One region of the Enterococcus innesii genome, then DNA from elsewhere that is predicted to be linked to it. Evidence: riboswitches for the same ligand, from Rfam matches in the RefSeq annotation. Region 1 holds a riboswitch; the other holds the start of a gene.
The links. A riboswitch is a leader RNA that binds a small molecule or an ion and turns the genes downstream of it on or off. The one in region 1 is predicted to bind FMN.

Region 1 (16,300 bases):
TATTGATTACCATCAATATTCTGATATAACGTTATCATAAGAACCTTGTAATATCAAGGATTTTAACGTTTTTAGGGGGTTTTTTTTTGGTTTTTTCCCATTTTGCTAGAAAAGGACAGATTTCTTTGTAAAAAGAAACAAAGTATGATAAAATCTCTATTTTCTTCTGCGTGGAATGATCCGAATCGGCGTTCCTTCAAAAGTGAATGCCTTGCGGATTTGATTTTCTAAGAAACGCGCATAAGAGAAATGCATCAGTTCTTCTTCGTTGACAAAAATAACAAAAGTTGGCGGTTTGACAGCCACTTGCGTCGCATAAAAAATCTTCAAACGTTTGCCTTTGTCTGTTGGTGTTGGGTTGATCGCCACCGCATCCATAATGACGTCATTCAACAACGCAGATGGAATACGCATATTTTGATTCATGCTGACTTCTTCGATCAATTGTGGCAACTTGTTCAAGCGCTGTTTCGTCACTGCGGAAACGAAAATGATTGGTGCGTAATCCAAATATTGGAACTCATCTCTGATCTCTTCTTCAAAATCACGCATCGTATTCGTTTCTTTTTTCAATGTATCCCATTTATTGACAACAATAATGATTCCACGGCCTGCCTCATGGGCATAGCCAGCGATCCGTTTGTCTTGCTCGCGAATTCCTTCTTCGGCGTTCAAGACCATCAAGACGACGTCTGAGCGTTCAATGGCCCGCATTGCTCGCATGACACTGTATTTTTCAGTAGATTCGTAGACCTTCCCTTTTTTACGCATGCCGGCGGTATCGATCATGGTAAATTCTTGACCGCTTTCGCTAGTAAAATGGGTATCGATCGCATCACGAGTCGTTCCTTCGATATCTGAAACGATCACTCGCTCTTCTCCAAGAATCGCATTGATCAAAGACGATTTCCCGACGTTTGGTCGACCGATCAAACTAAACTTGATGATGGAATCGTCTTCTTCTTCCGCTTCATTGGTGAAGTGTTTGACTGCTTCATCAAGAACATCACCGATCCCTAATCCATGACTTCCTGAGATCGGGTATGGATCGCCCAGACCTAAACCATAGAATTCATAGATATCGTTACGCATCTCGGGATTATCAACTTTGTTGACCGCTAAAATCACGGGTTTGTTGCTTTTGTATAACAAACGAGCCACAAGCTCGTCCGCATCTGTTACTCCTTCACGAGCACTCGTAATAAAAACAATGACATCTGCTTCATCGATGGCGATTTCTGCTTGATGCTTGATTTGATCCATAAACGGCTCATCACTTAAATCGATCCCACCTGTATCGATTACGCTAAACTCACGGCCTAGCCATTCACCAGTGGCATAAATACGATCTCTGGTCACTCCTGGAGTATCCTCAACGATCGAAATTCGTTCTCCAGCTATCCGGTTGAAAATGGTCGATTTCCCCACATTCGGACGTCCAACGATCGCTATTGTTGGATTTGACATTTTTTACCCTCCATTTAAAAAAGCAGTCCTTGTACGCTGCTTCTTGTATTCAATCTTACTTAGTTTACCTAAAGCCATGGAAAGTTGCAAGCTTTCCCAGCAAACAAAAAATCAGCTTATAACAAATTCAAACATCGAATCGTTATAAGCTGATGGCATACAATTACTCTTCGTCGCTGTCTTTTAAGGCATCGCCTAAGATATCACCCATGGTAAACCCGGTTGATTCTTCTGGCAATTGATAATCATCCTCTGAAACTTCTTGTGTTTCATTGGTGTTTTCGGCTTTTTCTAATGCTTTGATACTTAATGCGATTCGGTGTTCTGAAGGGTTCACTTCGAGCACTTTCACTTGCACTACATCGCCTTCTTGTAAGACTTCATGTGGTGTCGCAATGTGTTTATGGGAGATTTGTGAAATATGGATCAGCCCTTCAACACCTGGGAAGACTTCCACAAACGCACCGAAGCTTGTCAAACGTTTAACAGTCCCAGTTAAGACACTGCCAACAGCCGCTTGTTCTTCGATATTGGTCCAAGGTCCAGGCAATGTGTCTTTGATTGAAAGAGACACACGTTCTTTGTCTGCATCAACAGATAAGATACGGACGTTGACGGTATCGCCAACAGACAAAACGTCACTCGGTTTGCCCACATGCCCATGTGAAATTTCAGAGACATGGACAAGTCCATCGATGCCGCCTAGGTCTACGAAGGCACCAAAATCAGTCAAACGAGCTACTTTTCCTTCTACTTCTTGTCCTTCATATAAATCAGCTAATAACGCTTCTTTTTGTTTTGCTTTTTCTGCTTCAACAACAGCTTTATGAGAAAGGATCAAGCGGTTTTCAGAAGGCTCGATCTCAACGATTTTAAAGGTCAATGTTTTCCCTTTATAATCTTCAAAATCCGCAACAAAATGATCTTCGACCATTGATGCCGGAACAAAACCACGAACACCTACATCAACCACTAACCCGCCTTTAACGACGTTGGTGACTGGTGCTTCGATGATTTTTCCTTCTTGGAAATCTTTTTCGATATCTTCCCAAACTTTTTTCGCATCTAAGCGACGTTTAGAAAGGAGATAGCTGCCGTTTTCTTTGTCTTTACCAATTGCTGAAATCACAACTAATTCTAAGACATCCCCTACTTTGACTGCTTCGTTGATGTCTTCAACAGGTAAAGTCGATAATTCTTTTGCAGGAACAACGCCTTCAACGCCGGCGCCTTCGATCCCTACGATCGCTTGTTTATCCTCAATGGCCAATACCTCGCCTTTAACGATATCTCCAACTTTTACTTCTTGGAAATTGTCTAAAGCGGCTTCCATTGATTCATTTCCACTCTCAACCTGATTATTTTCAAATTCTGTCATCTCTCATGTCCTCCTAACCAACAATTCTGCAATAATTGCACTACATCTTTTAGTTTAAAATAGAATGAAAAAAAAATAAAGCGATTTCTCTTATTTTCCTAAAAAACTACGGTTTTTTCGTTGAAAAAGTCTTTTCACGTCTGTTTTCTTGCTTGCTTTCATCTTTTTCGTAGGAAAAATAAAAAAACAATGGGGAACACCCACTGTTTTCGTTAGTTGATCTTTTCTTGGATCGTTTTTTTGATTGCTTCTACGACTTGCTCGATCGTTAAACCGGAGGTGTCGATTCGAACGGCATCTGTTGCTTGTTTCAGAGGCGAGACTTCCCGATGGGAATCCAAATAATCTCTTTGCTGGATCTCTTCTTTCAAGGTTTCATAATCGGTACCGATCCCTTTTTGCTGATTTTCTTTGAAACGGCGCTGCGCCCGTTCTTCCACACTTGCTACCAGAAAAATCTTGACTTCTGCTTGTGGTAAAACCGCCGTACCAATATCGCGGCCATCCATCACGACACCGCCATCTTTAGCGATCATCTGCTGTTGTTGGACGAGTTTTTCGCGGATCGCAGGGTATGCCGACACCTTCGAAACTGCGTTGGTTACTTCTGGCTGACGGATCGCTTCTGTGACTTGCTCTCCTCCTGCAAAGACCTCTTGACCATGTTCAGTTGGTTCAAAAGTGATGGGGTATTGATCGATCAAAGCAGCGATCGCCGCTTCATCCTCTAGTGAACAGCCGCTTTTTAAGGCCAAATACGTGATGCTGCGATACATGGCACCGGTATCTGTATAAATAAACCCTAAATCATTGGCGATGATTTTTGCCACTGTGCTTTTTCCCGATGACGCAGGACCATCAATAGCGATGTTGATTTTTTTCATTTTTCTTACTCCTCGTTTCCCAACGATGTGTATTCCTTCATCGTTTCTGCTTATCGTTCACCTTGGCTTCTTCCTACCAAGAAAAAAAACCGCCAAAGCGGTTTTTTATTTAATTCGTAATGTGTCGCCAGGGTATAGCATGTAGTTGTTTGGATCAATCCCATTTAATTGATATAGGGTTTCAACTGAGATGCCTGTACGGGCTGCCACTTGTTCAGGACCTTCACCTGCTTGCACCGTCGTATATTCCTCGGTACCAGTCGCTCCTTGCCCTTGATTATTTTGCGTAGTGTCTTGCCCTGCATTATTTTCTTGTTGAGTCGGCTCACTACTACTTGATGGCGTCGTTGAAGCTGGTGCAGAACTGCTACTGCTTGATGAAGAACTTGATTCACTTGTTGACGAACTTGTCTCACTTGTCGATTCAGTAGTGGATGATTCCGTTGTTGATGACTCGGTTGTCGAAGATTCTGTCGTACTTTCTACTGTACTGCTCGAACTTGCTGCGGTCGGGGCATCACTGTTATGATTCAATACCCAAATACCGGCACCAACCGGAATTGCCACGATCAAGAAAAGCAAAACTAAAACGATCGTCAAAAAGAGTGAATTCCCACGCTTTTGTTTTCTTTGTTGGGATCTTGATGCAGAATCATCGTATTCTGTATCATAGATTGGTTGTTCCCACGGTTCTTGATTTTCTGAATTGTAGTCATTGTCTTTCTTGCTCACTCGTATTCCCTCCTAGTTTCCTTCCGATGTATTATACCATAGGTAAATAAAAACTGTCCTGCAAAATACGATTCAATTTATATCTTTAAAAATTTTTATTAAACGTTCTTGCCAATGAAGGATGACTTTTTTTTCTAAAAGCTCTTCTTCTACTGCCAATTCGATCCCGTCATTGTCGCAACAATAAGGATTCTGTTGCACTTCTTCTCCAAAATGCGCCAATAAAAACTGACGGCGGCAACCGGTAAAATGAATATAAGCCAACATTTTTTGTAATTGTTCTTGCTTTTGCTGTTCGTTTTGTTTTAGCGTTTCCAGCCAAAACGCAGCCCCCAACTCCTTCATCTTCTGCTGCCATTTTTCTTGCAGCGGTGTCAAGGGTTCTTTCCTCTTTTCCTGAACCATTCGTTCTAAAGCACGGCGTTCTTCTTTGTTTTCTCGCTGAAAGAAGTAGTGGATCTGCTCATCGTGTTCCTGATAAAGCAAGATCGCACTGCTTTGTTTGCCATCGCGGCCTGCTCGACCGATTTCCTGACTGTAGTTTTCCAGCGAATCAGGCAAGTCATAATGGATCACAAAACGAATATCTTCTTTATTGATCCCCATCCCAAACGCATTGGTTGCGACGAGCAATTTTAATTTATTCTGAGAAAACTGCTGCTGCAACGTTTTTCTTTGATCACTCGCTAAACCACCATGATAATAACCTACCGAATAGCGCTGACGCAGTTTATTATAGACTTCTTCGACTTTGCTTCTTGTGGAACAGTAAATGATCCCAGCCCCGCCTAAGCGGCTGAGATAGTCTGCTAATGCCGCATCTTTGTCTGTTGTTTGCTCTACGAACAAGCCGATATTGCTGCGGTTCATCGAATAACGATAGACATTGGCGTTCTTTGCTAACAACACCTGTCGAATATCTGCTTCGACTTGTGCCGTAGCAGTAGCCGTCAAAGCTAATGTGACGGGTGTCTTCAAGCGTTTTTTTACTTCACCAAGCTGCAAGTACTCTGGTCGAAAATCAATGCCCCATTGGGAAACACAATGAGCTTCATCCACCACGAGCATAGCGATCTTTGCTTGTTCGAGTTGTTGCAAAATGGCTTCTTGCACGATCATTTCTGGACTTAAAAACAAAAATTTGTACTTCTGCAAGTGCTGCATCACATAGTGACGATCGGCAAGGTCCAGTTGACTATTAAATGCAATCGCGCGTTTTTCCCCTTGCTTTTGTAAGCCATAGACTTGATCTTCCATTAAAGAAACAAGCGGTGAGATAATGATCACGATGCCATCTATGAGGTACCCTGGTAGCTGATAACAGAGACTTTTGCCATTCCCGGTAGGCAGAATCGCTAACGTATCTTGCTGCGCTAAAACACTTTCGATGACTTCTTTTTGTCCTTGACGAAATGTTTTGAAGCCAAAGTACTGATTCAGTGCGTTTTCTAACATCGAATCCCCCGTTTCTGAGCAATCTGTAACAAACGGATCGTCAAAAAATCTGTCGCCAGAAGTTCCTGTAATTCTTGATAGCTGTTTTTCCAAGAAGTTGCTGGCAGCTTATTCAGCAACGCTGTATCAAAGCGCTGATACGGAAATGTCGGATCAAGCAGTGCCCATTCAATCAAATGATCATTAACGGTTCCTCGTTTGATCCTTCTTTTTTCCATGATCTGCTCAACAGAAGCTCCTTGCAAGAATAATGCACGACTTTCCAGCATACTTTGATTCAGATTCCTATTTAGAAAAGGCGATAATCCTTGAAACAGTACCATCTGCGGCTCTTTTTCGACCAGGGCTAAAAATTGATGGATCGCAGCTCCTACATAAAGATTGTCCCAAGGCTTACCTTGTACAGATTCTGGCAAAAGTTGGAAAAACGCCTGCCCAAGAAGATCAGGACCAGATAAGGTGCCCGCTAAAAAATCTGCAACTTCTGCGGGAAGCTGGTCAAAAACTGCCGAAAGTTCTCGATGAGTGATCTTTTTGATTTCAGGGTATTGATGGATCAGTCGACGCACAGGTTCTGTATATAAGGGCGTGTTCTCAACAGGAATATACTGATTGGTCACCCCTTGATATGCAGCTGCTTGAACCAGCAGTCGGACAAAACGCCAAGCCTCCTCCGTCGTTCGTCCATACCGAAAATAATCCATCTGATGCAACAACATTTCTCTGGACTGCTCATAATTTGCAACGGTCCTTTTGAGCAGCAGACCATCTGAATCCCGACTTAACATCCCTTGTTGGATCAAGTCAGCGATCGTCTGTTGATACTCCCTCTCATTCAACTGTGGCATCGCTTGAAAAAGACCTAAGCGATCATAAAAAAAGGCATAACTCAAAACAGAGCTAGTACGCTTTCCAATGAGAATTTGATAAAGTGTCGATGGGCGTAGCTTGTCAGTATCAGAAAACAGCGCTAAAATAAAAGAATCCATATCTTCCCTCCAGAAAGGACTAAAAAATGTCACAACGCTGTAAAATTGTTCCTGAGCGCTGCATTGCTTGTGGCCTATGTGCGATCTATGCCCCCGAGATCTTCGATTATGATGAAGATGGGATCGTTTTATTTGCCCAAGAACCGAGTGCTCGGCAACAGTTTATCATAGAAGAACAACAAGAAAAAGTCAAAACTGCTTATCGCAAATGCCCTACCCGTGCGATTATCATGGAAAAATAAAAAAGCCGACCTGCCATTGACAGACCTTTCGTCTGCAACAGCAAGTCGGCTCATTTTTTATTTTCCTATAGCAGAATGATGGGGCTGCTTACGAGCCAACCATGGCAGCAGTTTGGCATGTAGTGCTAAAAAGACGGCACTGACGATTGCGCCTTTAACCAAATTGAAAGGTAAGATCCCGATCGCCACATATTGCGGCAAAGACATTCCTAAAAATTGATCGGCTGTGACCCCGAAAAAGCGTAGGTAAAGCGGTGTGATCACAAATAGGTTCGCCACACTCATAAAAATCGTTACCGACAAGATACCGCTGATGACACCAACCATTTTGTTTTTGGTGTGGATACCTTTGCGGAAAAAGTAGTACATTGGTAAAGTAAAGGCACATGATGCTAAAAAGCTTGCCGTATCCCCCACCATATCAGCAGGTGAAAAACCAGATAAGAACAAATGTAGGACCGAACGAATGAAGGCAGTCACTACCCCACTCCAAGGACCAAATAAAAACATCATGATCATCACGGGAATATCACTAAAATCGATCTTTAGAAAGCTGAATGCCGGAAAAATTGGAAAAGCGATAAATTGCAAAATTGTTCCCATAGCAGCACACATGGCGATTGTCACCATTTTTCTTGTTTTGTTGTTCATCAGTATAAATCCTCCTAAGTTCAGGATTCCTCTTCAAACGAACCTATTAAATTTCCTCGGCTTTCTTGTCGGCGCCAGACAAAAAATGCCCTCTTTTTTCCACAGGGAAAAAAGAGGGCATTCGAAATAGCCATAAGCAAATCAAATACGCTCTATCTTCTTTATCCAGACTGTACTGTCGGTATCGGAATTTCACCGATTCAGCTATTTCCGAAGAAATAGGTCGTGGACTATAACCACCGGTCGGGAATTGCACCCTGCCCCTGAAGACGAACCTTTATTCTATTTATTACATGTTCTATTATACACAAAATCTAAAAATTAACAATAGTTACGTTTTCAGATACTTTTCAACTATTTTGCACTATTTTTCAGCTGGCTGACTTCTTTCTTCGACAATTCTCGGTATTCCCCTGGACGAAGTCCTTTCAGATCTAACGGACCATAGTTTTCCCGTTTTAGTTTTTGCACAGGCAAACCAACTGCTTTTAGCATGTTTTTGACTTGATGGTTGCGACCTTCGTGGATCGTCAATTGCACAATACTAGATTGCGCTGTTTGGTCTGTCGATAAGATTTCAAAGCGAGCAGGTGCCGTCTTACGGCCTTCGATCCGAATCCCTTTTGTCAATGGGAGCAGCTGCTTTTTATCCGCAATGCCTTTGACCTTGGCAACATACACTTTGTCGACTTCGTGTTTTGGATGCATCAGTGTCTGTGATAATTCCCCATCATTTGTCAGGAGCAGTAAACCGGAGGTATCATAGTCCAAGCGTCCGACTGGATACACTCGTTCAGGCACTTCAGCAAAATAATCCAAAACGACTTTGCGCTTTTTATCATCCGTAACAGCTGAGATCACGCCACGAGGTTTGTAGAACAAATAATAGACGTGTTGTTCTTGTTCGATCGGTATGCCATCGACTTCAACGACGTCTTTTGAACTGACTTGGACCCCTAATTCTTTGATTACTTGTCCATTAACTCGCACTCGGCCTTCGGTTATCAATCCTTCAGCTTTTCTTCTTGAGGTGATGCCGGCATGGGCAATCACTTTTTGCAAACGTTCCATCTTCATTCTCCTTCTGTTTCTGCTTGTTTGTAGCGGTCGTAAAAAAGATCAAACGGTGCATCTTCTTCAAGTTCATCTTCCATTGATTGGATGTCAGGCAATTCAGCCAAACTTTTTAAGCCAAAATAATCCATAAAGTATTCCGTCGTACCGTATAAGATCGCTCGTCCTGGTCCGTCCACGCGGCCTTTTTCTTCAATCAGCCGTTTTGCCACCAGTTTTTGAACCGAGCCGCTGGATTGGACGCCGCGAATCTCTTCTACTTCCATCCGAGTGATCGGTTGCTTGTAAGCAATGATTGACAAAGTTTCCAAAGCCGCTTGCGACAATGAACTGCCCATCGGTGATTCGGCATATTTCTTCAATAAAGGGGCAAATTGTTTCTTAGTGGTTAAGATAAAATGATTGCCGACTTCTAGAATATGCAACGCAGTATGTTCATTTTCTTCATATTGCTGATTTAATTCCTGCAAATGCTGATAGACACTGGCAGTATTACTTTTGACTAAATAACTTAGTTCTTCAAGTCCGATCCCCTCATCACCGACGACGAATAAGATCGCTTCTAATTCACTATATTTACTCATCTTCTTTACCTGTTGGATAGAGCAGAATCGACGCATAATTGTCTGTTTGCTCTACTCGAATCGTTCCTTTTTTCATTAATTCTAATAGTGCCATAAAGGTTACCACAACTTCTGTTTTATTGTAAGAGGTAAAAAACGAATCGAAGCTGCGGCCTTTTTTGGCACTGACATGCTGCATCTCCAACTGAATCGCCGCCATCTTTTCATCGATGGTGCTTTCATCAGGAGAAATCTTGGTTTCTAGTACTTGGCGATTTTTCTTTTTCTCGACCATTTTTTGAAAAGCCAAAAAGAGATCGATCGTGTTGAATTGATTGGCTCTTAATTGATCTTCTTCCTCTTTGTATTCATCGACATCCATTGGATCTTTCGTGTAATACAAACTGCGCTCTTCCGCTTTTTCTGAAAGCTGTTCGGCTGCGTACTTAAATTTCCGGTATTCTAGCAGTTGTGCCACCAGCATATCCCGCGGATCTTCTTCGTACTCTTCGACTTCAGCAATCAATTCTTGTTTAGGCAATAGCATCTGGCTTTTGATCGCCATCAAAGTCGCCGCCATAACTAAATATTCTCCAGCGACTTCTAATTCTAAAATTTTCATGGCATGGATGTACTGCATGTATTGTTCGGTGATGGTAGCAACTGGAATATCATAAACATCGATCTCCAGTTTTTTGATCAAATGAAGCAGCAAATCCAGCGGTCCTTCAAAGACAGCCAATTTTATTTTGATTTCTTCCATTCCATCCTCGATTTCTAGGCGCGCGGAAAGTGCTGCTTGTACACTTCCGTCATCCGTTTCTTCGTTATATGCGTGTAAATCTGAGTGGTCGAGATATCTGCGTGTCCTAACAACTCTTGAACCGTTCGCAGATCTGCCCCGTTTTCTAATAGATGGGTCGCAAAACTATGGCGCAACGTATGGGGAGTCACATTCTTGGTGATCCCAGCTTGTCGAACCAAGGCCTTTAAATTTTTCCAGATTCCTTGACGAGACAGTTGCGTGCCGTGGTTGTTCACAAACAGATGGCTTTCATCTGGCGTTTTTCTCGTCAAATACGGACGCGCATCGCTGAGATAGGTTTCGATCCATTGAATCGCTAGATCCCCTAATGGAACGATCCGTTCTTTGTCGCCTTTCCCGGTTGTTTGCAGCAACCCCATACTTAAATGCAAATCGTTTAATTTCAAACCGATCAACTCGCTGACACGTAAGCCCGTTGCATACATCACTTCCAAAATCGCTCGGTCACGGATGCCCAACACCGCTCGCGTATCCGGTGTTTCGATCAACCGCTCCACTTCTTGTAAACTCAAGGTATCAGGCAGCTTCTGCTGTTTTTTCGGGGAATCAATATGCTGCATTGGATCATGATCGGTAAACCGTTCTTGACGCAAAAATTGATGGAATCTTCGCAAACTAGAGACCATCCGAATCACGGTCGCCGAGGATTTTCCCGCTTCTTGCAGACTTTGCAAAAAAGACAAAACGATCACTCGGTCGATCTGCTGCCACTGAGTGACTTGTTTTTTTTGTAAAAACGCAAGATACTGTTGCAGATCTCGTTGGTAGCTGGCACGGGTATTTTGGGATAGCCCGCGCTCAATGGTCAAATAATGAAGATAATCAATGATTTGTTCGTTCATGGGGCTCCCTCTACTTTCAGCTTTTTTATCATATCAAATTCTGGCTCGTTAAGATAGTAGCTTGCCAATAAAAAAGAGGCACCTACCCATATCGTTTGCCCAAGGAAACACCCGAATCATAGCAGATTTTTCGGTTTCTTTCAAATTGGAAAAAATAGCGCTCTTCCTATTGGAAACCATCTGACTATCATTCGGGTGATAACAAACGTTTATTTAAAATTGCCAAAGTACAATTACTCGGCTTTGCTTTGGCATTTTTGACAGACACCATGAAATGTCAACCGATGATCCTTTACTAAAAAATGGTACTTTTGTTCAACGATCTCTTCGACACTGCCCAGCAAATCCTCTTCAACCTCTTCAATATTGCCGCATTCCAAACACAACAAGTGATGATGAAAGTGTTTGGCACCTTCTTTGCGTAGATCATAGCGAGCGACACCGTCATTAAAGCTGACTTTATCGACGATTTTCAAATCCGTTAAGATCTCCAACGTTCGATAGACGGTTGCCAAGCCAATCTCAGAATTTTTTTTTCGCACAAAAAAGAAAATCTCTTCGGCGGATAAATGGTCTTTCTCATTTTCTAATAAGACCAATAACGTCGCTTCTCGCTGAGGAGTTAATTTAAACCCCGACTCGTGCAATTGTTTCTTGGTCTTTTTTAACGCTGCTGTTGTGTTCATAGTTGCCTCCGTATGCCGTTAATTTATAACGATTCTAATCTGAGTGAGAATCACTCAAGACAAACATTGTAATCATTATAAATTAGAACGATAAAAGAAACAAGTATTCTCAATTAGGTTTTTTGATAAGAATCGTAAAGCCGTCTTTTTGCTCAATCAAACGCTGTTTCATTAAGGTTCCTAATGCCCGTTTAAATTGGCCCTTACTAATACCAAATGTTTGTAAAATCTCTTCCGGTGCTGATTTGTCGGTGAAAGGAATTTTGTTCTCAGGTGCTCGTTCTAAAAAGGTTAGAACCATGGCGGCATCATTTGAGATCGCTTCGTGGGCTCTTGGTTTCAATGAAAGGTTCAAGACACCATCTGGACGAATCCCAATCACTCGCCCTTTGACCACTTCCCCAAGGCGCGGCTCTTGATACCGTTCTGATGGATGGACGAAGCCAATATAAAAATCATCCGTCAGCAAGTAAGTACCCGCTAACTTCAAACGGTACACGGTACCTGTAACATCTTGATTCTTCATTTGCTCCGTACCATTTTTGCTCAATGCCTTAAAAATTTTCTCATCTGCTAATGAAGCCCAAATACGCTCTTTGTCATCGACCCGCAAGCTGACCATCAAGCGGTCCCCTTTTTTAGGCCAAAGTTCCCGCATCGTTGGCAATTCATCTAATGAAACCACCATATCTTTGTCTTTTAAACCGATATCGACGAAAACGCCTAAGTCGCGACGGCTTCCTGTGACTGTACCAAAGGCATAATGCCCTTTGCGGCTTTTCGGAATGTTCGTAGTGAGCACATTTTCTTGCTTTTGATTTTGATAGCCAAACCCTTCGACTGCTTCACCTAAATGATGCTCGCCTTCTTCCTTGGCTAGTCGGAAGGTAACCCCGCCTTTTTGAACAAAATAATTTTGTTCATTTTCATCAATGATCAATCCGCTAAATACGGATGCTAATAAGTCTTTCATCTATTCTCTCCTTCTTCATAAAAACTGCCAGTTGCTATACAAAGAAACGCAGCAGTGCCATAGCAATAACGCCTGTAATAACGATCTTCATCAAATCTTTGGTATAATACCCCACCAACAATGCTGGGATACAGGCAACAGCTTCTTTGACTTTCAAGAGGGGAAATTGCCCTTCACGAAAGATCAACAAATTTTGCACCAACAATGCCGCCAAAATACACAAAGGTAAATAACTCAAAAAGATGGTGAAGGACTTCGGAAAGACCAGCTTTTTAGAAAATAAAAAAGGAACGATCCGCGGAATCCATGTAACCAACCCACATGCTAGCATTAGTATAACAAAATTAGTCATGATGTGTCACCGTCCCAACCAAACAACCTGCCAAGGTCGCCGCAATTACCGCAATCTCAGCGGTCGAAAAACGCATAAATAAAATCAATGTCCCCACAACTGCCCCTAGTACTAAGAGGGTTTGCTGGGTTTTCTTCTTAAGCGGTCGCTCTACTTGAAATAAAAAAAGACCAACAAACATGGCTACCAAGGCAAAATCTAAGCCTAACGCTTCCGGATCTGGAATAAACGAGCCTAATAATCCGCCTAAGAAGGTTGCGAAGATCCAACTCAAATAAGCCATCACGTTCAACCCGTGGGTCCATTTCGCTGTGATTGGTTTGTCTTGTTGCAGTGCTGTCGTCAAAACACCATAAGATTCATCGGTCAAAAGCGTCCCAATCCCAATAGCAGAAAGCAAAGGTGTCTTTTTAAAATAGGAAGCTACTGACAAGCTCATCAAAAAGTGTCGTAAATTCACTAAAAAAACTGTTGCGACGATCGTCATGAAGGGTGCTTGAATCGCTAGTAACGCGCAAATGATAAATTGGGCACTGCCAGCATAGACAATAATAGACATTAAAATAATTTCTAAAATAGACAACCCAACGCCTTTTCCCACAACCCCCATCGCAAAACCAATGCCCAGATACCCAAGAATCGTTGGTACACAAGCAATGACTCCATCTTCAAACCGATCATATCTTTCCATTTTCTGCACAAAAAACCCCTCCTTGTTTGAACGATTATCTTTCATCATATCGAAAACAGGGAGGGGAAACAAGAGTTTTTCACATGTGCATGTAATTACTTTGAAAGTTTGCTAGTGACTCAGGGGATTTAGCGAACGGTGTGATCGTTCCCATTGCCTCTGAAATAGCCGGTTTTGGCGTTTACCGTAAATAAGTATAGCGGGAAGGCTGAATCATCCGTTCCTTTGAGCAAGCTACCTTGGGCATTTGTCGCATAAAAATTGTAATAGCCTTCACCATTGACGATTCGCACACGTTCAAAAGTATAGCCGCCTTCCACCACATAACCACGGGCAATCGCTGTGGCGATGATTTTTTCTTGGACGCCATCCGCCCACACCCAAGCACTATTGTTCACATCATCCAAATCACTTTGACGAGCTGGAATGATTGGTTGATTGTTAGTATTTGTTGGCGTATTTGGCGAAAGGACATACTCTTCTTCAGAAGTACTTTGCGCTGGTGCCGCAGCGCTTGAAGAACCACCGCTCGAAGCTGAAGAATTGTTCTCAGAAGCCGCTGCTTGTGCTGCTTGTTCGGCTTGTTGTTGCGCCGCTGCTTGTTGGGTAGCTGTTTCACGCTCCGTCAAGGCAGTATCGACTTTACGCAGTTCAGTCGTAAGACTTTCCACCAATGAATCGATTGACAATGCTTGGACTTTTTTCATTAAAGCATTGTAATTCTCGCGGGTGACACTTGCCGGAGCTTCCCCATCACCACTTAAAGCCACCATGCTCTTCACTGCATTTTGAACTTCCTCGATCGCGCTGAACTCTTTTTGTCCCATGTCGATGGCTTGATTGATCAACTCATCAAAGGCATCCCCGTTCTCACGCTTCGCCATTGTGACAGCAGCAGCTTCTTTCAAGGGGACTTCTTCCAACTGATCCCCCACAACGGCAGGACTGCTGAAATAGCTGTTGATCTCTGTTAAAGCCGCTAGTTTGTCAGCGATCGTCTCTGCTTCTTGTGACAAGGCATCGTATCGTTCGTGGTCTTGAAAATCTGCCAACTGATTCGTCACAGCCGCCAACTGTTCTGCTGTTTTGTCGCTTTTAATGAACACACGCTCATCATCTGTATAAAAATCATTCAGCTCATTTTCGATCTGATCTAACGTGCGGTTCTCTTGCGCCAGTTGCGTTTGTCGGGCAGTTTCTTGTTGCTGTTGTTGATAGTAATACGCCCAACCACCACCTGCTGCCACTAATAGACAAGCCGCTGTAATGTAGAGTGCTTTACGAGGGCTCTTCTTGTTTTCGGTAGAAACAGGTGTTTTTTCTTCAGCAGTCGCCTTTTGCGGTGTTTCCTCCGCTACGGTGATTGGTTCAGGAATTGGATCGATGACTGGCTCTGGCTGCTTCCCAGCTTCTTCAATAACTGGAACTGGCTCCATCACTGCTTCCTCTTCACTTGCCGGCAGAGATTCCTCACTGGCTTGCACCTGACTTTCTGCTTCAGCAGAGGATAGATCAACAGCGGCTTCTTCTGCTTCCAAAGCTGCAGCTGCCTTGGCTTCTTCATCAAGTTTGTGCTGCCGGATATAAGCAGCCAAAATCTCAGAGTCATGCTGATCATCCGTATTTAATGCATCGGTCTCATTTACTTCTTCGCTGGCTGATGTTGTTTGGTCTTCTTTAGACCCAGAGTTTTCCGCCGTTTCTGGTTCTTTTTTGGACTCTGATTCAAGTGCTACTTTTTGCTCATCGGGAAGGGCCTCCTGCTGCGCAAGGTCGATCGTTTCTTCATTCGAGGACGGCCGATCACCTAAATGCTCCTCCATTTTTCCGATCGGAACATTTTTAAAGTCAGACCAGCGAATATCATCGTTTTTATTTTGTAGCTCTTCTGGCGTAACGGAAGAGTCAGATGCTGGTTCCTGTTGGTTCTCCTTTGCTTCCTTCCATTGAAACCCGCAATTGGGACAAACGGATGTTTCTTCTATTGCTTGAAATCCACATTCAGGACATGTCTTCTTCATTGATTCAAACTGACTCCTTTTGTTTTTTGCAATTCCTTTTTATGGAGCAGTAACCTACCAGATCAAACGCTTGATGCGCCCACTGCTCCCTATTTCAAAGACCGACAAATAATAGGTCTTTTTCGCATTTCTTTTTAATTACTCAATTATGCAGATGCACAAAATTAAATTTATCACATTCTAAGCAATTAGCCAACACTTGCTTGGTTACGTTTTTATTAAGTTCTTTACTGATCCTGTGAAGAGATGACAGAACGAGAACAAAAAAGACTTTCCAAAGAGGACCTTTGGAAAGTCGATAAACCTTGATTATTCTAAGAAATCTTTCAATTGTTTTGAACGAGATGGATGGCGTAGTTTCCGTAACGCTTTTGCTTCGATCTGACGAATCCGTTCTCTCGTTACCCCAAAGACTTTGCCGACTTCTTCTAATGTCCGAGTACGACCATCATCGATTCCGAAACGCAAGCGTAG
Region 2 (16,300 bases), 1.3 Mb from region 1:
GATGACTCTTGACTTTGGAAAAATAGTTTGTTACGCTTATTGCTAACTTTAGAGGGGGTGGTAAACGAATGTCAAGCGACTCGAGTGACGGTGAGCAGAAACACTATTTTGACTTACCTTACTTTTTAATTGAATAGGAGACCAACAACAGCGCGTTATTTAGGAGCAGTTTCTAAATAAGGGGCTTATTTGTGTTATCCATCAATGAAAAAAGAAAAGGAAGAAGAATAAATGAATAAAAAAGAGTTTCAATTATCAGTGTCAGAAACAATCGAACAGTATCAGGTGCCCTCTATCGATCAAGGATTAGATGAGGCGCAAGTAACCGAGCGGTTAGAAACCTACGGATTGAACCAATTAGCGGTCAAAAAAACCGCCAAGTGGCGGTTGCTGCTGCGACAATTTCATAACACGATCATCTACATTTTGATTTTCTCCGCCATCTTAACGCTGCTGATGGGGCATTTCTCTGATGCCGTGATCATTGGCATCGTCGTACTGGTCAATGCGTTGATCGGTTATTACCAAGAAGCCAATGCTTCCGATGCGTTAGAACGGATCAAAGAGATGCTATCAGCAGAAGCCACGGTCTATCGGAATGGGATTCGGCAAGATATTCCAGCTGCTGAAGTCGTTCCGGGGGATGTCGTATTCTTAGAAGCCGGCGACAATGTGCCTGCGGATCTGCGGATCATCGAAGCCGACAACTTGCGGATCCAAGAATCCGCCTTGACTGGTGAAGCCGATTCGGTGGAAAAAATAACAGATACCTTAGTGGATGAAGCAACCCCATTAGCGGAACAACGGAATTTGGCATTTGCTTCGACGTCCGTGACGTCAGGAAGTGGGAAAGGGATCGTGATCGCTACTGGCGCGAATACTGAGATCGGGAAAATCTCCACAGAAGTCAATCAAACAGAAGAACGAAAAACGCCGTTAATGAAAGAGATCGATGGACTGGGGAAAGGCATCACCTATGTGATCATGGGCGTGGCGGTCTTGCTGTTTATCGTTAGTTTGTTCCAGCAAACCTATGCGATCTCTGTCCTGTCCTTAGCCGTCGTCACCGTGATCGTCGGCTCGATCCCAGAAGGATTGCCCGCAACGACCTCGGTGGTTTTGGCGATGGGTGTCAGTGATATGGCAAAAAACAAGCACACCATCATCAAAACACTGCCAGCGGTTGAAACGCTAGGCTCAGTGGATGTGATCGCGACGGATAAAACCGGTACCCTGACCAAAAATGAAATGACAGTTAAAGACATCGTATTGGCTGAGCAGGAATACGAAGTGACGGGTGACGGCTATGCGCCGGTGGGCGTGATTCGTCCAAAGCAGGAGGACGTATACACGCAAGACATCTTGCAGTTGTTTTTGGAAGCCGGCTACGAAGCCAACGATACGGTATTAGTTCCAGAAGGAAATCACTGGACGATCAATGGGGAACCAACAGACGGCTCCTTTTTAACGCTGTATCATAAGCAATTTGCCTATCCGCAAGCACCCGCTTACCAAGAGCTGGATATGCTGCCCTTTGATTCGGACAACCGCTACATGGCGAAACTAGTGGCAAACCCTGCGGGGGAGCGCTTGTTATTTGTTAAAGGCTCCCCAGATAAATTGTTTGAAATGGTGCAAAAACAAGCGGCGCCTTTTGATGAAGCCTATTGGACAGGCCATGTCCGCCGCTTGTCGGCAGAAGGCAAACGAGTGGTAGCGGTGGGCTATCAGAAAGTTTCGATCGATCACATTGATGAAACGATTTTTGAGCAAGGGCTGCAATTACTAGGGATCGCCGGGATCATCGATCCGCCGCGAGAAGAAGTGATCGCTTCCCTGAAGGAAATGAACCAAGCCGGTGTTCAAGTAAAAATGATCACGGGGGATCACCCTCTGACTGCCAAAGCGATTGGGGAAAAGCTTGGTTTAGCTGATGAGATTCACGTCGTGACTGGTGCCGAGTTGGATCAGATGAGTGAAGCCGAATTTCAAGATGCTGCCTTGACGAATCAAGTCTTTGCACGAACCACGCCGAAAAATAAATTGGACATTATCAGAGCGCTACAAGCCAAAGGCAAAGTCACGGCGATGACAGGGGACGGGGTTAACGATGCCCCTGCGTTGAAGCGGGCGGATATCGGTGTAGCGATGGGGATCAGCGGCACGGATGTAGCCAAAGACTCTGCTGATATGATCTTGACCGATGACAATTTCGGTACCATGTCCTTAGCGATTCGCGAAGGACGCAGGATCTATGACAACATCAAAAAGAGCATTCTGTTTCTGTTGCCGACATCTTTTGCCGAAGGGCTGATCATTGCCTTTACGATCATGATGCAAAAAGAATTGCCGCTGCAGGCGACACAACTGCTGTGGATCAACATGGTTTCTGCTATTACGATCCAGTTTGCGTTTATCTTTGAACCAGCAGAGTCTGGGATCATGAACCGCAAACCGCGAAAGACAGGCAATAAATTGTTGAATCGCCACGATATTTGGCAGATGGCGTATGTATCGATCTTGATGGCAGTCATCAGTTTGATCGCCCATGACTGGCTCTTGCTGCAAGGCGTCAGCGAAGCCGTTGCCAGTACCATGATGGTCAATATCGTGGTCTTGAGTAAGATTTTCTATTTGTTCAACATCCGTACCAGTGCACCAGCATTTTCTAAAGCTTCCTTCACCAATCCAAAAGCGTTCGTGATCATTGGGGTGATGCTGGTTCTGCAACTGTTATTGACCTATGTTCCATTTATGCAAAGTGCTTTTCATACTGAGGACATGTCCTTGATTGGCTGGGTCATCTCAGCAGCTTCTGGGATGGTCGTCTTACTCGTGACGGAGTTCGATAAATGGCTTCGTTCGAGAAAAAATATTTAACCTAGGTTTTCTCGTATTTTTTACAGGCAAAATCACCTTGCTGCAGCTCAGGAAAATGGCGGAACGACAAGGGATTTCTGCTGTCGCTGATTTGGGTTTGCCAAAAGAAAAAGCCAAGAGGAATTCTTCTCGGCTCGTAATCAGGCCTATTGACAAACAAAAATGGTCGGGCTAAAATGCACATGAATTGAATAGTATTCTTCGGGGCAGGGTGTAATTCCCGACCGACGGTGACAAGCGCAATGCTTGAAGTCCGTGACCCGCATAGCTATGCGGTGGAGCCAGTGTGAATCTGGCACCGACAGTGAAAGTCTGGATGGGAGAAGAAAAACCACAAAATTTCAAGGGGCGCAGTGCGTCTAAAATTGATTTTTTGCCGGTCTTGTTTGTCTATGCCTCGTGAGATTCTCACGAGGCATTTTTTTATTGAAAGGAGGAAGGAAGATGCATAACGAATACATGCGTTTGGCGATCGCAGAAGCCAAAAAAGGGCGTTACCAAACCTTTACCAATCCGCTAGTGGGCGCCGTGATCGTCAAAGAGCAACGGGTCATTGCCAAAGGGGCTCACTTAGTCTATGGGCAGCCCCATGCGGAACGAAACGCCATCGAACAATGCCATTCCTCCGAAGACCTAATCAATTCGACTTTATACGTGACGTTAGAACCTTGCAACCATCAAGGAAAACAGCCGCCTTGCACCCAGCTGATCATCGACAGCGGCATCAAAAAGGTAGTCATCGGCCAGTTAGACCCTAACCCGATCGTGGCTGGACAAGGCAAGCAATTTTTAGAAGAACAGGGCATCGACGTGTTGGTGGGCATCGAAGAAACAGCGGTGCGCCGTTTGAATCCACACTATAATTTTTACCATCAGCATCAGCGACCTTACGTGGCGTTGAAGCAAGCGATCACTTTAGATGGCCGGATCGCTCATGATGCGTTGACCCGCAGTGCCATCACTGGTTCAGCGGTTTGGCAAAAGGTTCATCAAGAACGTGGGGACTATCAAGGAATCTTAGTGGGCAGTCAGACGGTGTTGACGGATGATCCCACGTTATTGACCACGGTTGAAACCAGCTTTCCGCCGAATCGCATCGTGGTAGACCGTCGGGGGCGAACGCTGTCGCAACCCCATTTGGCACTGTTTGCCGATGATTCAGCACCCGTGTGGATTTTTACGCAGCAGACAGCTGTCAGCGACTTGCCAGCGCATGTGTCAGTGATCCAGCTGGAAGAGTTGACGATCGCTGCACTGCTGAAGGAGCTTGCCGCACGACAGGTCCAATCGCTTTACGTAGAAGGAGGTGCTGCGATCCATGATGCCTTTTTAGCCAGCGGACTGTGGCAAGAAAGCATTACTTATGTGGCGCCAAAGTTTCTTGGGGGCAATAGTCTTGCAAGTTTTACCAGTGAGCGTACCCCGAAACAGCTGCAGCAGCTAACAGAGGTGACGGTGACGGCAGTTGGAGAAGATGTTTGCATCCGAGGAAGGAGACCAGAGGAATGTTCACAGGATTGATTCAGGAAAAAGGCCGCATCAAAGAGATCCGCAAGCAAAGCCGCACGATCCAGCTAACCTGCAGTGCGTCGGAAGGCTTGCTGGCGGATTACCAGATCGGAGACAGTATGGCGATCAACGGGACGTGTTTGACGGCGATCGCCAAACAAGCGACAACGTTTACGGTGGATATCATGCCAGAAACCTTTCAACGAACCACCTTTAAACAACTCTCGGTGGGTGCCGAAGTCAATTTGGAGCGAGCGATGGCAGCAACGCAGCGTTTTGAAGGCCACTTTGTCGCAGGCCACATTGATGTAACGACCCGTTTGATCCAGAAAAAGCAGTTGGAAAAAGCCTTGATCTTGACGTTTGCTTATCCTGTCAGTGTGCAAGGGGAAATCATTCCGCAAGGGTCGATTGCGATCAATGGCGTCAGCTTGACGGTTACCCAGACGACGGCACAGGCCTTTTCCGTTAGCTTGATCCCCCATTCCAAAGACCAGACGACGCTGGGGCAGTTGAAACAAGGGGAGTGGGTCAATATCGAGACGGATATGATCGGGAAATATGTCAAATACCAACGAAAATGAAAGAAGGCAGACGATGCATAAAGTAGAACAAGCAGTGGAATGGTTAAAAAAAGGCGGCTTAGTGATTGTCGCCGATGATGAAAATCGGGAATCAGAAGGAGATTTGATTGGGATCGCTGAATACGCAACGCCAGAAGCCGTCAATTTTATGGCGACTTATGGCCGTGGCTTGATCTGTGCACCCATCTCACAAGCGATCGCTGAAAAGCTGGCATTGCCTGAGATGACCGCCAATAATACGGATGCCTTTGGTACCGCGTTTACCATCAGTGTCGATCACGTGACCACGAGTACGGGAATTTCTGCGAAAGACCGGGCAGTGACGATTGAAAAATTGGCTGATCCTGCGTCACAAGCAGCGGATTTTTATCGTCCTGGACATATCTTCCCATTGACCGCTCAATCTGGCGGCGTGTTAGAACGCAGAGGACATACAGAAGCGGCTGTGGATTTAGCGAAGCTTGCTGGCAGCGTGGAAGCAGCCTACATTTGTGAGATTTTAAATGAAGATGGCACGATGGCTCGGGTTCCAGAATTGAAAAAATTAGCAGAAAAATGGCAGCTGCCGTTTTTGACCATTGATGAGTTGGCGGAATATCTACGAGGAACTGCACCTATCACGGTGGATCTGCCAACGGCTTATGGGGCGTTCCAATTGACCTTATTTGAAGATGAATTCGGCAATGAACACCTTTTACTAGCCAAAGGCGAGATTCAACATACTACCGAGCCGCTGTTACTACGGATCCATTCAGAGTGTTTAACAGGCGACGTCTTCGGCTCTCATCGCTGTGATTGTGGCGAACAGCTGCAAGAAGCGATGCGGCAGATCGAAGCAAAAGGTCGCGGTGCGATTTTGTATCTACGCCAAGAAGGCCGCGGTATTGGCTTGCGGAACAAGCTCCGTGCCTATCAGCTGCAGGAACAAGGCATGGATACGTATGAAGCAAATATTGCATTAGGGTTTGCAGCAGATGCTCGTCATTACACGTTTGCCGCCGATGTTTTACGTTCCTTAGAAGTGCAGGAGATTCAACTGATGACCAACAACCCTGACAAAGTGAAGGAATTAGAAAGCTTAGGGATCAAGGTAGCAGAACGAGTACCGCTGGAGATGCCTGCGCACAAAGAAAACAGCAGCTATTTGAAAACGAAGAAAGAAAAGTTTCACCATTACCTATCTATTTAATCAACCAAAGGAGAATGAGCGATGACAGTATTTGAAGGAACGTTTCAGGGAGAGGCAGTCAAAGTAGGGATCGTAGTCTCACGATTCAACGAGTTTATCACTTCCAAGTTAGTGGAAGGCGCCAAAGACAATTTGCTGCGTCATGGAGTCAAAGCAGAAAACATCGATGTATATTGGGTTCCAGGTGCTTATGAGATTCCGTATATTACCAAAAAAATCGTTGACCACAAACAATACGATGGGATCGTGACATTAGGTGCCTTGATTCGCGGAGCAACGACCCACTATGAATTGATCTCAAATGAAGTGGCGAAAGGCGTAGCCCAAATTGGTCTGAATGCCGACATTCCAATCATGTTTGGTGTGTTGACGACTGAAACGATCGAACAAGCCATTGAACGGTCGGGAACCAAAGCTGGCAACAAAGGCAGCGAAGCCGCTCAAGGTCTTTTGGAGATGATTTCGTTGAATCAGCAAATCCTTGGCAACGCATAGGTTTCACGTTCGAACAAAGGGAAGCTAGCAAGAAAAAGCCTGCCTAAGCATAGGCATCAGACTGGAGACAGACTTCGTACGAAATGAAGTCTGTCTTTTTTTCATCATTAAAAAAAATGGATCATTTTGCCAAAGGATTCGCTTCTTCACGGGTACCGTGTTTTCGATAGGTCAATGGAGAGGAAAATGCCCAATCAATCACGAACATTAGAATAACTCTTATTTAAGGAAATTTTCAGAAAATTATTTACATTTCACAAAAGGTTCCTTATAATGACTCTATTCATTGAGAGTGATTCTCATTTGCAAATAGATGTCAAAGCAGCACATGGCTTGGGCGCTTTTCATGAGACGAACTTTTATAAGCGAAAAAACGCACAGATGCTTCTTTTATGATGGCGGCGAGGCAACAGTCAATGTTGTTTTTGCTGTGAAATCAGGAGAGGATCGTGCTGAATAAAGGAGAATCACATGTCGGTAGGGTTGATTAAATCAAATCGTTGGATGGTGTCGACAATCATTTGCTGTGTTTTAGTTGTCGCCATTCTCTTATCTGCAGGAGTTGCTTTGGCAAACGGACAAGCCAATATCACCCTTGGCGAAGTTTACCAAATTCTCTTCTATAAAATCAGCCATGGGTTGGTTGGTGATCTTTCAGGCATTTCAGACGCAAACATCAATATCGTCTGGTTTGTTCGGGCACCGCGGGTCTTGCTTTCTATTTTTGTGGGCATGGGGTTAGCGATCAGCGGGGCAGTGATGCAGGCGGTGGTCCAAAATCCGCTGGCAGATCCATATATTCTAGGGATCTCTTCCGGCGCATCCTTAGGGGCGACCTTCGCCATCTTAGTCGGTTTTGGCGGCTCGGCTCTAGTCTTGCAGCTGGGCTTATCGTTTGGCGCCTTTGCAGGAGCGGGGATTGCGACTATTTTGGTGCTGCTGCTTGCCAGTATCGGTGGGAAAATGACTTCCACAAAACTTGTGCTGTCGGGGACGATCGTCAGTGCCTTATGCAGCTCTGTTTCAAACTTGATCATCTATCTGGCTAGCAATGCAGAAGGGATGAAGACCGTAGCGTTTTGGTCGATGGGCAGCCTAGCCTCGGCTTCTTGGAACAAATTGGGCTTTATCGTGGTTCTGGTTTCTTTGATCACGCTCTTCTTCCTGACGCAATACCGTGTTTTGAATACGCTTTTGCTGGGAGATGAAGTTGCCTCCACCTTAGGGGTCAAGCTGACCTTCTATCGTCGTTTTTATATGCTGCTAGCAGCGCTGTTAACCAGTATCATCGTTGCGAATTCTGGGATGATTGGCTTTGTCGGCTTGATCATTCCTCATATCGTACGTGGAGTCAGTGGGTCGGATCATCGCCTGTTGATGCCTTTGACCGCTTTGACAGGCGCGTTGTTTTTGATTTGGGCGGATGTGATCGCCCGCTCGACTCTGCAAGGAGTCGAACTGCCGATCGGGATCATTACAGCGCTGATTGGCGCACCGATCTTTATCTATATCATTGTCAAACGGCAATACAATTTTGGGGGGTGACGGAATGAAACTAGCAGTTGAAAAGCTCAATCTGACGATCGGGGATCAGCAGATACTAAAAGACATCTCCGTCCAAACCGCACAAGGGCAATTTGTCGGCTTGATTGGGTCCAACGGCAGCGGCAAATCTACATTGTTAAAAGCTATCTACAAAACGTTGAAACCTGACAGCGGCGACATTTATTTGGGTGAGATGAATATTTTGAAAAGTTCCGAAAAAAAAGTCGCCCAGCAAGTCAGCGTCGTCAGTCAGTTCAATGAGTTGAGCTTTGATTTAACAGTAGAACAGATGGTACTTTTAGGCCGCACGCCCCACAAGGGTCTATTGGAACAAGACACCAAAGCCGACCATGAGCTGGTCACTGAAGCCTTAGCCAAAACAGGGCTAAGTGCCTATAGAAAACGCAGTTACCTCTCATTATCAGGAGGCGAAAAACAGCGGGTCGTCCTTGCTCGTGCCATCACCCAAGAACCGAAATTTATGATTCTCGATGAGCCGACCAATCATTTGGATATCCGATATCAACTGGAAATCTTAGAGACCGTCAAGCATCTGAAGATTGGCTTGTTGGCGGCGCTGCACAATTTGGAACAAGCAGCCAATTATTGCGACATTATCTATGCCTTAAAAGATGGGCGGGTCGTAGGGTATGGCGAACCAGAAACGTTGCTGACAGAAGAACTGATCGAAGAGATCTATGGCGTGAAATGCAGTATTTACCATCATCCGATCACAGGCGGATTAGGGTTTCATTATTATTTTGAAAAGGAGCAAACAGATGAATAAATGGGGAAAAATGATTGGGGTAGGATTGGCAGTCTTTACATTAAGCGCTTGCGGCAATGCGAAGGATGAAGGAACTTCGGCTTCTTCCTCACAGGCAGAAAGTACGTATCCTTTAACCATCAGCAACTACACCAAAGCAGAGGGCGGCACGCAATGGACTGCCAAGGACCAAACCTTTAATGAGGCACCGAAAAAAGTCGTTGCCAACACACGACCAGCAGCGGAATTGCTGCTGCATCTCGGCCTCAAGGATCAGATTGCGGGTGTCGGTGCAACCTTTGGTGCCGCTGATGAGGAAGTTGCTGCTGATTACGCAGAACTCAACGACCTGGGCAGCGACTATATCAGTAAAGAAACAGCCTTAAGTGTGGATCCAGATTTGATTTTTGGCCGCGGGGGACTTTTCGATAACCAAGATTGGGGCGTCGGCACCGTTGATTCCTTGAACGAGATGGGCATTCCGACTTATGTCCAAGAAACCTCTGTCACTGGGGCGACGTTTGATTCTGTTTATCAAGACATTGAAAACCTTGGTAAGCTCTTCAATGTCCCTGAGGCAGCCGCTGCTTTTGAAAAAGAATTAAAGGATCGTCAGAGTGCCTTGGAAGAAAAAGTAGCAGACAAAGAAGAGCAAACCTTTGCCCATCTCTTTATGTCCGATCCAAGTGTGGTCAGTGTCTATGCCGCTCAAGATGAGTCTTTTTTCAATAGCAACTTTGATATGATCAAACTGAACAATGTGTTTCAAGACTATTCAGGGGAAGTCAGTGTCGAAACTTTGATCGAAACGGATCCCGATGTCTTGATCGTCGGCGACTGGTCAACGATCGAAGGCAGTGTTTCCGGTCAAGAAATCATTGAAGGCTTATACAAAAACGACAAACTCTCTAGCATGAAAGCCATCAAAAACAAACAAGTCTACAGCATGGACTACAATTATCTCTTTGGCTACGGCTACCAAGCCTTGACTGGTTTGGAAGAACTGGTAGAGCAAATGGCACAATAAACACCCCTATTCCCATAAAAAGGAGAACCAACTTTTTATATAATAGAAGAAAACCAACGTTTCACTGGCCAATCGACCACAGAAACGTTGGTTTTTTGTATTTAAGAAAAGCACCCTTTGCCGCTGCCCGTTCCGCAACAAGTAGCCCGTTAGCTGTTTTTTTCTGTCACGTGGTCCATTTGATAGCGAGACAACAGCTTTTCTTTGTGTTTTTGCATGATCGTCTCGAGAGAAATATCGTATTTATCGGCGAGAATAAATAAGTTATCCAGTACATCGCCCAATTCTTCCGTCAGGTTTGCCAGTTTTTCTTCTGGCAAGCCTTCTTGTTCGTCGGGACGGTCACGACCGATCTCCAATGTCCGAATGGCACGGCTCACTTCCCCGACTTCCTCTGCTAAAAAATTCGCCCGAATAAACGGATCATATTGATACCAGTTGCGGGCTTTGTAGAAGTCACTGATAAATCGTTGATATTCCTCAATGTTCATAAATTTTTTCTCATCCTTTCCCAGAACCTTTATCAGAATCATGATATACTATTTCAAAATGATTGAGAAGGATGATGAAGAGTTTTATGAAAATTGCAGTCTATTGTGGTGCCAGTGTCGGTAATGAACCTAGTTTTGCAACAGCCGCCCAAGAATTGGGGCAGTGGATCGCTTCAAGAAAAAATACGCTAGTTTATGGCGGCGGAAAAGCCGGCTTGATGGGCGTGCTGGCAGATGCTGTCTTAGAAAATGGCGGTCAGGTGATCGGGGTGATCCCAACCTTTTTAAAGGATCGGGAACTAGCACATCCTGGATTGACCGAACTCCATGTCGTCGAGACGATGTCAGAAAGAAAACGAAAAATGTTCGAATTGTCGCAGGCCTTTGTCGCACTGCCAGGTGGTCCGGGTACGCTGGAAGAAATCACGGAGATGATCTCGTGGTCAAGAATCGGTCAAAACCCGAATCCTTGTGCTTTTTATGATGTGAACAACTTTTACCACGCAACGAGAGCCTTATATGACAACATGGTGGAAAATGAGTTCTTGACGCAGGCCGATCGCGAAAAAATCGGCTTTGCGCAAACAACGAATGAACTTGAAGCCTTTATTCAAGCCTACGAACCGCCAGTTATTCGGCAGTATTAAGCGTCTTGCTCTTTTGCTTCTTTGACGCATTCTTAGTATAATGGGGTTTGTTTTGCAAGTGGGGTCATAAAAGAAGATCCTTGGACAAAGAAATGGAGCGTAAATCATGACAACAAATTTTTGGGCTGAATTGCCGAAGCCTTTTTTTATTCTAGCACCAATGGAAGATGTCACCGATGTCGTTTTTCGGCATGTCGTTCAAGCTGCCGGCGCACCAGATGTTTTCTTTACGGAATTTACCAACTCCGATAGTTACTGTCATCCAGAAGGACGCGACAGTGTGCGGGGACGTTTAGTCTTCACCGAAGATGAGCAACCAATGGTAGCCCACATTTGGGGAGACAAGCCAGAGTATTTCCGTGAAATGAGTATCGGATTAGCCGAGATGGGCTTTAAAGGGATTGACTTAAATATGGGCTGTCCAGTGCCAAACGTTGCCGGACGAGGCAAAGGCAGCGGCTTGATCTTGCGACCGGACGTTGCGGCTGAGCTGATCCAAGCAGCCAAAGCTGGCGGTCTGCCGGTCAGTGTCAAGACGCGTTTGGGCTATACCGAACTAGGGGAAATGGAAGCCTGGCTGACCCATGTCCTGCAACAAGATATCGCCAACCTTTCGATCCATTTGCGAACCCGCAAAGAAATGAGCAAGGTCGATGCCCATTGGGAATTGATTCCTGAAGTGGTTGCCTTGCGGGACCGAATCGCCCCACAAACGAAGCTGACGATCAACGGCGATATCCCTGATCGTACCAAAGGTTTAGAGCTAGCAGAAAAATATGGCGTGGACGGAATCATGATCGGTCGGGGCATTTTCAAGAATCCCTATGCCTTTGAAAAAGAACCGAAAGAGCATACCTCAGAAGAGCTATTAGGCTTGCTGCAGTTGCAATTAGACTTGCAGGACCATTACGCCAAAATGGTGCCACGCTCGATCGCAGGATTGCATCGTTTCTTTAAAATCTATGTCAAAGGCTTCCCTGGAGCCAGTGACTTGCGAGCAAAATTGATGAATACCAAATCAACCGATGAAGTTCGACAACTTCTGGCAGAGTTTGCGGAGAAAAAGAACCACGAGGAAAGTATTGAAGCGTAAGTTTCAATGCTTTTTTTGTTTTTGGTTGCTGTACCCGCTCTCATTGTCAATCCTTCCTTGACAATAGATAGGTACCTATGTAAAATGGAGTGCGGACTTTTAACTAGGTACCTATCTAAATAGTGAAGAGGCGAAAGGAGCTGAAGGTCGATGGTTTCCGAACAAGAAATCGTGGAACGATTGTTTGAAGTGTATAAATTAAATCGGCGGTATGCGGAACAAAAATATGGGCGCTTTATGCCAGGTCGGGGACAGTTCAATTGCCTACTGGTATTGGACGAAAAAGGCACGTTGACTCAAAAAGATCTCGCCGCGTATTTAGCGATTCGTTCGACATCCACTGGCGAACTACTAAAGAAACTGGCTGAAAAAGGGCTGATCCAAAAAGAAGTCGATCCGAAAGATAAACGCAGCCATTTGATTTCGCTGACAGAAGCAGGCAAGGAAGAGGCACAGCGAATGAAAGAAAAACGTAGCAAGGCGCACCAAGAAATGCTGACCTATTTGACGGCAGAAGAAAAACAAGCCTTTGGTCAAGCCTTAGCAAAAATCGAACAGTTTTATCTTGAGAAGGAGGCGGACGTTGATTGAGTGAAACAGTCCAACGAAACGAACGTCAGCGGACGCTGATTTTTATTAATTTAATGATTACATGTATTGCCGTATCCATGTTGGCGACCGCCTTGACGACGGCTTTACCCGCCATCGTCACTGACCTGCAGATTTCCGTCACTACGGGACAATGGCTGACAAGCGGTTATTCCTTGGCGATGGCGATCGTTATGCCCTTGACGGCATATCTTATGAATCGTGTGCCAACCAAAAAGCTCTATCTCGCTGCATTAGGAATTGCGTTGGTGGGCTTGCTGCTTTGTGCTGCAGCGCCCAATTTTCTAGTCATGATGCTTGCTCGTATTTTGCAGGCCGTAGGCAATGGAATCTTGACCGCAATGGCGCAAGTGATCCTCTTATCGATCTATCCGATCAATCGCATCGGTGTGGTGATGGGCTGGTATGGACTCTCAATCACCGCGGCACCCGTGATCGCACCGACGATCGCTGGGCTGATCGTGGACCGCTTGAACTGGCATGCGATTTTTTATATCGTTGCCGTGATCGTTTTGATCTCGTTGATTTGGGCCATAAAGGTTTTTGATGATGTGTTACCAGTAAGCAACAGCAAATTTGATCAGACCTCTTTTGTTTTGAGTGCCTTCGCCTTTGGTGGGATCACTTTAGGCTTTGGCAATATCGGCAGCTATGGCTTTTTCAGCTTGCCAGTTTTAGGAACCTTAGGGATCGGTTTGGTAGCAGGGATCTTCTTTGTCTTCCGTCAGTTAAGAGCGGAAACCCCATTTTTGGAGCTGCGGGTCTTGAAAACAAAAGAATATGCCATCAGTGTCTTTGGCAGTATCATGCTTTACTTGGTCTTGATGGGTTCGGCGATGCTGATGCCGCTTTACGTGCAGTCGATTTTAGGCAAATCAGCGACGATCTCAGGGTTAGTCGTTTTGCCAGGTTCCTTGGTCTCGGCTTTTTTAAGTCCGGTGGCTGGACGAATCTATGACAAAGTCGGCATCCGTCTGTTGACGATTTTCGGCGGCGGCTCACTGGTCTTGAGCAACATCGGCATGTATTTCATCCATATGCACACGGGGATTTGGGTAGCAGTGGTTTTGAACATGCTGCGCTGTGCCGCCACCGGCTGTTTGTTGATGCCCTTTGTGACGTGGGGAAATAAAAATATTCCGCCGCAGCTGACGGCGCATGGAACAGCGTTATTGACTTCTTTGCGGACGGTGGCAGGCGCCATCGGAACAGCATTATTTGTCGGGATCATGAATAGTGTGGCGCAAAACAGCACGACCTTAACGGGGACGAGTGCACTGCTTCACGGGATGAATGTTTCTTTCTTATTGATGACGATCGCTTCTGGTCTGCTGTTTGCAACGGGGCTATTTTTGATTCGTGATCAGAAACCAGAAGCCGTGTGGCTGGAAGGTGCGGAAGAACCGCTGGAATAAGCTCATCATTTAGTACAGTTCATAAAGCGTAAGAAGGTTTGCGAAGTTTTGGAATCAAGAAAAACGAAGGAAAACACACCCTCTCCAATGAAGATGAAAATATAGGTTGAGAGAAGAAAATCTGCCGGATCCGCAAGAAGCGTTCTTTGCGGCCCGGCAGATTTTTTTAACCGTCTTCTTTTAGGTAGCGCCATAATGTCGTTCGGCTGATTCCTAGTTGAATAGCGGTTTTGGTTTGATTGCCCTCGTTTTGCTCTAATACATTTAGAATGATTGTTTTTGTATAGTCAAACAATGTCGGAGGTTGGAGGCTGCTTTTAGTCGTAAAATTGTCTTGTATATTAGTGAAATTTTGTATCAAACGTTCTTTATTTAGTAATTCTGCAACCTGGTGTTCAGAAATATAATGGGAATTCGCATTTAATACCAGTTCTTTGACACAGTATTGCAGCTGATCAAAATTTCCCGGCCAGTCATAGGCCATAAAGGCTTCTAACGCTCTAGGATCGAAGCCCATGATATCTTTGCTGCATTCAATATTCATCTTATTTAAAAGTAGTGTCGTGATAATACTCAATTCATTTTTTCGCTCACGAATCGTAGGAGCATAGATTTTGGCACTGCCTAACTGGCTTGCCAAGCGAGTAAAGGTTGTTGAATCACTTGTTTTATTGTTGTCATAGGTAAAGAGCAGCCGGTTGTTTTTCAAGACATTCGTCGTTTTGATCAAAGAGACAAGCCGTTCAATTGAAGCGGGCTTAAGCTGCTCAGCATGATCGAAGAAAATGGTATTGTGGACATCAACAAAAGGGCCATTGGCTGCATTGACTAGAAACTTCCATAACTTGTCTGTAATCAAAGCACAGTTGATGGTAATCAGATAGTTAGTGTCTTGCGTCTGGGACAAGTAAATCTGATAGGCGATATTTTTCTTCGCTGTGCCGCTTTCTCCGAATACTAGGTAGGAAGAATAGCTGGCTTCTTTTTTCTTGAGTTCCAGCTTGATTTCTTGAGGAATGAATTGTGAAAACAGCAGCTGCTTTGAAAAAACGGCTGCAACCTCAGCTTTTTTTTGATAGGTGATACCGTGTTTATTGGAAATCGGTGGTGTATTTTTCTCGTTTATAAAACAACAGTAATACTTCTGGTGATCAATAATATATGTTTTGACTGTAACTGTAACGAAACAGTTCTTTACTTGAGAATAGTGCTGTAGCTCTTTTTTTTCGGATTTCGTCTGTAAAATTTTGATGATTTCTGACGCAAAAATCGGGTCAAGGGTGGAAAATTCAACCTTATAATCATCGTCGCAAAACAGAATATCTTGTTTCAGGCAAAGCAACCCTTTTTCCAGAATCTCTTTTTTATGTTTGACTTGATTGACGTGATCGATGATCGTCAGGGCGTCTTCATAGGCACGTTTGATGCTCTCCAATCCTGACGTGATCAAAAGGGTGTTTAACGATTTTAAAAGAGCAGTACGATTCGTAATTGCATCGCATAAAATCAATTCATATTTTTTTTCTGCCAATGAATCGAGCATCTCGTGAGCATTGATATCCTCGTCGATGGTATAGATTTCAATGTTCAAACCTAAGAGATCGCAAAGTAAGTGCGCTTTTTCAGTAATACTAGGGTAGCCGACAATGACGAAGTTGTCTGTGTAATTTTCGGCCAAGCGAATGGCACTATGAACATCGTAAATCGATAGCGAGACATCAATTACTGGCAAAGAAACCACTCTTCGGATTAGTTTGGCAGTCCCACCGCGAGAAATGATCGCATCATATCCATCATTGCAAAGTTGCGTTGCCAATTTTTGCCCTTCCACCAAATCGGCCGTATAAATAGTCGTCTCAACTTCAGGGTATTGCTCACCAATAATAGTCATTGAATAATTTAATTCTTCATAAGGTGCGATTCCTAAAATTTTCCTCTTCATTTTCTTCACCTTCAATAGTGTTTCATTTGTAAACGATAATAACACAGAAAAACGATTAAGTATCCGTTTTCATTTAAACTGTTTCGAAATTAAACGATTTTTCTTTTT

Region 2: linked by a shared signal. The riboswitch ahead of ribD (bifunctional diaminohydroxyphosphoribosylaminopyrimidine deaminase/5-amino-6-(5-phosphoribosylamino)uracil reductase RibD) and the one ahead of ENLAB_RS14170 (ECF transporter S component) in region 1 are both predicted to bind FMN.

The regions. Positions count from the first base shown of each region.
Region 1 covers NZ_AP025635.1:3,022,239-3,038,538, reverse strand. Annotated here, with positions in the region: gene der (ribosome biogenesis GTPase Der) at 157-1,467, opposite strand; gene rpsA (30S ribosomal protein S1) at 1,631-2,845, opposite strand; gene cmk ((d)CMP kinase) at 3,058-3,729, opposite strand; gene ENLAB_RS14190 (SAG1386/EF1546 family surface-associated protein) at 3,835-4,461, opposite strand; gene ENLAB_RS14185 (RecQ family ATP-dependent DNA helicase) at 4,534-5,916, opposite strand; gene ENLAB_RS14180 (helix-turn-helix domain-containing protein) at 5,910-6,905, opposite strand; gene ENLAB_RS14175 (ferredoxin) at 6,932-7,147, shown strand; gene ENLAB_RS14170 (ECF transporter S component) at 7,205-7,798, opposite strand; FMN riboswitch at 7,949-8,073, opposite strand; gene ENLAB_RS14165 (pseudouridine synthase) at 8,153-8,869, opposite strand; gene scpB (SMC-Scp complex subunit ScpB) at 8,872-9,456, opposite strand; gene ENLAB_RS14155 (segregation/condensation protein A) at 9,449-10,198, opposite strand; gene xerD (site-specific tyrosine recombinase XerD) at 10,213-11,103, opposite strand; gene fur (ferric iron uptake transcriptional regulator) at 11,337-11,789, opposite strand; gene ENLAB_RS14140 (CvfB family protein) at 11,899-12,762, opposite strand; gene ENLAB_RS14135 (AzlD domain-containing protein) at 12,797-13,114, opposite strand; gene ENLAB_RS14130 (AzlC family ABC transporter permease) at 13,107-13,814, opposite strand; gene ENLAB_RS14125 (cell division site-positioning protein MapZ family protein) at 13,934-15,826, opposite strand; gene rpoD (RNA polymerase sigma factor RpoD) at 16,136-16,300, opposite strand, start outside.
Region 2 covers NZ_AP025635.1:1,675,192-1,691,491, reverse strand. Annotated here, with positions in the region: gene ENLAB_RS07970 (HAD-IC family P-type ATPase) at 232-2,880, shown strand; FMN riboswitch at 3,074-3,212, shown strand; gene ribD (bifunctional diaminohydroxyphosphoribosylaminopyrimidine deaminase/5-amino-6-(5-phosphoribosylamino)uracil reductase RibD) at 3,325-4,401, shown strand; gene ENLAB_RS07960 (riboflavin synthase) at 4,386-4,973, shown strand; gene ribB (3,4-dihydroxy-2-butanone-4-phosphate synthase) at 4,951-6,162, shown strand; gene ribH (6,7-dimethyl-8-ribityllumazine synthase) at 6,184-6,657, shown strand; gene ENLAB_RS07945 (FecCD family ABC transporter permease) at 7,129-8,202, shown strand; gene ENLAB_RS07940 (ABC transporter ATP-binding protein) at 8,207-8,989, shown strand; gene ENLAB_RS07935 (ABC transporter substrate-binding protein) at 8,982-9,995, shown strand; gene ENLAB_RS07930 (MazG nucleotide pyrophosphohydrolase domain-containing protein) at 10,145-10,486, opposite strand; gene ENLAB_RS07925 (LOG family protein) at 10,573-11,133, shown strand; gene ENLAB_RS07920 (tRNA dihydrouridine synthase) at 11,240-12,226, shown strand; gene ENLAB_RS07915 (MarR family winged helix-turn-helix transcriptional regulator) at 12,377-12,817, shown strand; gene ENLAB_RS07910 (MDR family MFS transporter) at 12,814-14,250, shown strand; gene ENLAB_RS07905 (sigma-54-dependent transcriptional regulator) at 14,417-16,192, opposite strand.